DNA from 2 places in the Clostridium moutaii genome. Region 1 is predicted to be linked to the other one. Evidence: riboswitches for the same ligand, from Rfam matches in the RefSeq annotation. Region 1 holds a riboswitch; the other holds the start of a gene.
What was found. Region 1 has a riboswitch for S-adenosylmethionine ahead of AB8U03_RS10065 (trans-sulfuration enzyme family protein). Riboswitches for the same ligand answer to the same signal wherever they lie in the genome.

Region 1 (3,221 bases):
TTTCCTATATATTTTTATCAAACATCTCTTCACAGATAACTAGATGATAAAAAGGGTTCAAAAATTTTTGAGCCCTTTTTAAATACTATTCAAATATCAATTTATAATCCACATTTTTCTAGTGCCTGTTTTAAATCATAAATAATATCCTCCGCACTTTCAAGTCCTATACTGAATCTGATATATCCATCTCTAAATTCTTCTGGATAGAAATTAATTCTTTCATCATCTGGACCCGTATAAACAATAAGACTTTCATCATGTCCAAGAGAAACTGCAGGCACAATAAGTTCAAGTGAATTTATAAATTTATTGTGGGTTTTACCGTCTGCTTTAAGTGCAAAAGCTATAACTCCCGAGTACATCTTCATCTGCTTTTTAGCAATTGCATGCTGTGGATGGCTTTTAAGTCCCGGATATGCAACAAATTTCACTGATGGATTTGATTCTAGATACTGGGCGACTTTAAGTGCAGTATCACTGTGCTGTTTCATGCGAAGTGGAAGTGTTACAACTCCTCTCATTATAAGCCATGCATTAAAAGGACTTATAGTGCCTCCAAGGTTAACCATTGCCTGACTTTTTATTTTATCTATAAGATCCTTTCTTCCTATTACTGCTCCGCCCATGGCATCACCATGTCCATTTATGTATTTTGTCAGACTATGTACCACAAGATCGGCCCCAAGTTCAAGAGGATGCTGCAGATATGGAGATGCAAAAGTACTGTCAACACTGAATAATGCTCCAATGGATTTAGCAATTTTCGATATTTCTGCAATATCACTTATTTTTGTAGTTGGATTTCCCGGAGTTTCAACATGAATAAGTTTTGTATTAGGTCTTATGGCTTTTTTTATCTCTTCTAAATTGGATGTATCTACAAGAGTTGCTTCTACCCCGTACTTATCCGGCAAGTACTGATTAAGCAGCCTGTAAACTGCTATATACGAAACATTTGAACAAATTACATGTGATTTGTTACTCAAAAATGTAAAAAACACGCCTGCAAGTGCAGCAACTCCGCTTGCCAGAACTACGCAATCCTCTCCACCTTCAAGTGCGGCCAATCTCTGCTGGAGATACAATTGATTTGCAGAAGTATTTCTAGTATAGAGTATCTGATTTGGATCACTCCAGTTAATTGATGATGCATCTTCTGGAAGTCTATAGCAATTCGCCATAGTTATAGGACGTCTAATAGAACCTGTCTCCTTATCAACACCATTACCTACATGTATGCACTTTGTTATAAAACTAGTTTCCCTGCTCATATATTTCCTCCTTATAAATTTAATAAATAATCATACTAAAAAAGTTGTCTTCCATAAGAAAAACAACTTAATTGCACAAGATATTTTTCTTATCTTTCAGAAAATTCTGCTGGAATTAACACCATACATTGTGAAATAACAATGTTGGTTGTCGGGTTTCACAGGGCCAGTCCCTCCACCACTCTTGATAAGATTTAATTTTCTATTTAATTTCTTTTATATTATATTAGAATCAATTTTTTGTCAAATAAAGTTTCCCCAAGGTGATTCAAAATTTTGCCATATCTCAGAGGAATCACAATTTTCTCTTTATCTCTAAAAGTGCTTTATTTAAACGCACTTTGGCATCATTAAATAGCCTATAATCTATATCTTTAACTTCTTCCTCACCAAAATACCTGTTTTCTATATATGTAGTGTATCTTATTTCAATTTGCATAGTTTGTACATCATTTAGAGAGCTGTAATGGGATGTAATATATCCACCTCTAAGCCCCTTCTCATCAATCTTTACATTAAATCCACTGTCTGAAAAAGAATCATATACAATATTTAAAAAATCCCTGGAGCAGGTTTTCCCTTCACGAGTTCCAAGGATTATGTCTGCCTTGGATTGTTCAAAAAAGCTGTGTAAATCCAGCAGATAAACATTTCCTTTTATTTTTAAAATTTTATTTATCTGTCTATAGAGACTTAAATGATAGGGTTTATATATTTTTTCTATTCTATCTTCTATTATATTTTCATCAAGTGCTTTACTGTAAATTTCCCTATTAAATGTGGTATTGTAATATATCAAAGACTTTGTATATTCATCATGTACATGTTTATTTTTAATATCCCTATTTACATCTATTACATATCGGCTGTAATTAGCTGAAATTGAATTTATATTTAATTCACTCAAAAAATCGTATAGATCTTTTAAAAACCAATCATTATTTGCGAGTATTACACCCTTTTTCATATTTTCTTTCATCTCTAAAGTTATGTTACTTGAACTGTGAGGTATGCTCGCTATAATATTACAGGGATTATCATTATTTTTTACCCTAACTGAATTCATTATACCATCCCCCTCCTATATGATGACCTTAATATCAATATACCACATAAATTCTATATATTACTATCTCTTCTTGCTAAATAAACTTATATAAGTGACATCCAGTACAAGGCCTGCATAGATGTAGATGAACATGAAACAAAAACAATACATCTTATCTAAAGACAGCCTGCAGATCCCATAATATATATTATTATATATTCTATTGCAACTTACTCCTTTCATTGTTTTATTTAAATTAAAACAAGTTTAAACATAAATGAAACAATTATATTAAAGATTTACATATTGGCTCTTTTTATTATTGGCACAAATATTGCTTTTATGATGTCATATATATTGGATTTTGCAAAATACCAAATTATTTATTAAAAGATGGAGGTAATTGTAAATGGGGAATGCCAATTCTATCATAGATAATAATTTTATATCTGAAAGAATGGATCGTCTGCCAGTATCAAAAATACATTATAAAATCTTATGTTTAACTGGACTTGGGATGTTTCTAGATAGCTTTGATATATATTTGGCAAGTAGTGTATTAGGTGCTTTATTAAAAAATGGATGGTCCACAATAACTTTAAATGCCACTTTCATTTCAGTATCATTTATAGGACTTTTAATAGGAGCTCTTATAACAGGATTTCTTGGAGATAAATATGGACGTAAATTTGTGTACAGACTTAATCTCTTAATTTTTGGAGGTGCATCCTTAGTTGCTGCAATTTCTCCAAATATGAGTTTTTTGATAGTATGCAGAGGCTTTATAGGTATAGGTCTTGGAGCCGAAATAGTTACAGGATATGCTCTTCTTGGAGAATTTGTCCCTGCAAAAGTTAGGGGACGATGGGTTTCCATGTTGTCATTGATAACTAATATAG
Region 2 (3,221 bases), on a different contig from region 1:
AAATGATGGAAATAGAAAAAAGAGAACTTTATTTAAATAATTTTAAGAAGGTGCTCACAGGTTCCCTGGATTCCAAGATATTTGAATTGAATTTTAGAGAAATGGAAAAGGAAAAAAATCCAGATGATAGTGAAAATACTCAGCGTATATTGTATAATGCTTTAAATTCCAAGGAGAGCATAGCTGAATTCGGAGATAAAGTAGTGGATAAAATATCTAAAAATTACACTTACGATACAGATGTAGTGATAAATTTTATAAAAGCAGAGTATTACAGCAGCAATAAAAAAAATGAGGATGAAGGAGATAGTGACATAGAGGATTATGTGCAGGCCGTAGAATTTTTATTGTGTAGTGTAAATAAAGTGGAAATTCCCAAGAAAGTATTAAAATTTGACTATACTGAAATGAAATTCAAGCCAAATTCTGCACTGGACATGATTATAAATTTAAATTCTCCCCTAGATGGATTTATGTTTCCAAGTTTTACATGTCAGTATGTAGATGTAAATAAGATAATATATTACTCTTCAAAGGCCAAACAAATTAATGGTACTTTTGTAGAGAAGGTACTGGATTGTACAATAAAACCTACAGCAGTAGAAGAAAAAGAAAATTTTAATGCCATATTGGGCACTGCAGTAGGAGGCAAAATAAAACCGGATATTATGCAGGATATATATGAAAAGATAAATGAAAAGCTTGATGAAGAAGACAGGGAAGAAGAACCAACCTTAGATATGAATGAAGTTACAAGGGTACTGGGTGAAAGTGGTGTAGAAAGTGTACAATCTATTAAAAATGCCTTTCAGGAAGTATGCGGGGAAGATTATGAGTTTAAAGCCAGGAATGTAGTTCCTGATTTTAAAAGTAAATCTATAAAGATTGAGAATGAAAATACAAGCATAACCATAAAACCACAGGATTTAAGCAGTGTAAGGCAGGTAGTGGATAAAAAAGGCAGGAAATGTCTATTAATAGAGCTGAAAGAAGATATGGTTGTAAATGGACTTAACCTGGAGACTGAGGAGATAGAGGATTATATTTAAATTTTTAATTTTCCAGTAAAAAATTTATTGACAATGTTTAATATTGCTGATATACTGATTGTCATAATATTAAATATTGAATAAACTTATTAAGAGAGGTGGAGGGAAAGGCCCTATGAAACCCAGCAACCAGTATTGATTAATGCATTGGTGCTAATTCCTGCAGCCTATAGCTGAGAGATGAGGTAATCATGAGAATATAAACTCAGGGGTTTCCTCTGAGTTTTTTATAATTTAATTAAATACAAATTTTAAAGGTTGACCAGAAAAACTGGAGACTAAATTTTGATTTTTATAAGATTTAGTCTCTTTTTTGTTTTGCCGCAATTTATTTTAATTAAAGAGAAAGATGGTATATAGGCAATTATTAAAAGAAAGGAGGAGGAAGGAAATTATTATGATAAGTGTACAAAATTTAAGTAAAACCTTTAGTACGCCTAAAGGTAAAATTCAAGTACTAAAAGATATAAATCTTAAAGTGGAGAAAGGAGATATTTTCGGAATAATAGGCTTTAGCGGAGCTGGAAAGTCTACAATGATACGCTGCTTAAATAGGCTTGAAGAACCTACTTCAGGCACTGTACTCATTGGAGACAAAGATATTACTGCTATGGATAAAAACGAACTTAGAGAAGCTAGAAAAAAAATTGGAATAATATTTCAAGACTTTAATTTATTTGATTCAATGACTGTATATAAGAACGTAGCTTTTCCTCTAAAGATATCTGGTTATCCTGAACAAAAGATAAAGAATAGAGTGCATGAAATATTGAATTTAGTAGAGCTGAGTGACAAGGTGGATTCTTATCCTGCCCAATTAAGCGGAGGTCAGAAGCAGAGAGTGGGTATAGCCAGGGCACTGGCCAATGAACCAGATGTGTTATTAAGTGATGAAGCTACCTCCGCATTAGATCCACAGACCACTTATTCCATATTGGAGCTTTTAAGGGATATAAATAAAAAACTTAATTTAACTATTCTGCTTATAACCCATGAGTTGGATGTTATTAAATATATCTGCAATAATATGGCAGTGATTGAAGAAGGTAAGATTGTGGAAACAGGAAGCACAAATTCAGTATTTTTAAATCCTAAAAGTGATACTGCTAAAAAGTTTGTTAAAATAATGAGAAATCTCAGTGTGAATTCCGATTATCCTGGAGGTGAGGTAATATGACTGATGATTTTAAAATGTTGATTCTAAAAGGATTGTCGGAAACCATAGAAATGGTAATTATAGCTGGCTGCATAGCACTGCTCATCGGGCTGCCGCTTGGAATTATTTTGGTTGTTACTAAAAAAGGACATATTTTAGAGCATGAAAAATTAAATAAAGTATTGGCTGCTATAGTAAATGCAATAAGATCCCTTCCTTCTATAATATTAATTGTGGTTTTACTGCCATTAGCCAGATTGATTGTAGGAACTACATTGGGTATGAAGGCAGCTATTGTTCCCATATCCATAGGAATAGCACCTTTTTTAGCTAGAATTATTGAAACATCAATAGAAGAAGTAGAATGGGGAAAAATTGAAGCAGCTTTGGCTGTGGGAGCAAAACCATTTCAAATTATATTAAAAGTTTTAATACCAGAAGCACTGCCTTCACTTATAAGAGGGATTACAATTTCAATTATATCCATTATTGAATTTACTGCTGTAGCTGGTGCTATAGGAGCAGGAGGATTGGGAAGCCTGGCAATACGTTTTGGATATGAGAGATTTCGTGAAGATATTATGGTAGCTACTGTTGTGCTGTTAATTTGCCTGGTGCAGATCATACAGTTTTCAGGAGACCATATTTCTAGATATGTAAATAAAAAAAGATATAAATTTGATTGATTATTTTAAGGGAGATGAATTAATATGAAAAAGAAAAGTGTAATATCATTGATGCTGGTGTTGGTTGTAGGATTGTTTTCAGGCTGTGGAAACAGCAGTGATTCAAAGAGTACAAGCAGTTCAAGCGATAAGAGCAAGAGTGTTACAGTGAAGATAGGAGCTGCAGCAGTGCCCCATGCGGAAATATTAAACCACATAAAACCTGCTCTGGCAAAAGAGGGAATCAATTTGGATGTTGTGGTACTGGATGATGAGGATCAGTTAAATCCAGCTTTACAGGAAAAACAGATAGATGCAAATTATTTTCAGCATTTACCTTATTTGGAGTCT

Region 2: linked by a shared signal. The riboswitch ahead of AB8U03_RS12375 (methionine ABC transporter ATP-binding protein) and the one ahead of AB8U03_RS10065 (trans-sulfuration enzyme family protein) in region 1 are both predicted to bind S-adenosylmethionine.

Annotation. Positions count from the first base shown of each region.
Region 1 is NZ_JBGEWD010000008.1:134,330-137,550, reverse strand. It holds gene AB8U03_RS10065 (trans-sulfuration enzyme family protein) at 102-1,274, opposite strand; SAM riboswitch class I at 1,361-1,468, opposite strand; gene AB8U03_RS10060 (N-formylglutamate amidohydrolase) at 1,570-2,340, opposite strand; gene AB8U03_RS10055 (MFS transporter) at 2,732-3,221, shown strand, end outside.
Region 2 is NZ_JBGEWD010000012.1:11,161-14,381, reverse strand. It holds gene AB8U03_RS12380 (DUF4317 domain-containing protein) at 1-1,049, shown strand, start outside; SAM riboswitch class I at 1,133-1,236, shown strand; gene AB8U03_RS12375 (methionine ABC transporter ATP-binding protein) at 1,447-2,226, shown strand; gene AB8U03_RS12370 (methionine ABC transporter permease) at 2,223-2,891, shown strand; gene AB8U03_RS12365 (MetQ/NlpA family ABC transporter substrate-binding protein) at 2,916-3,221, shown strand, end outside.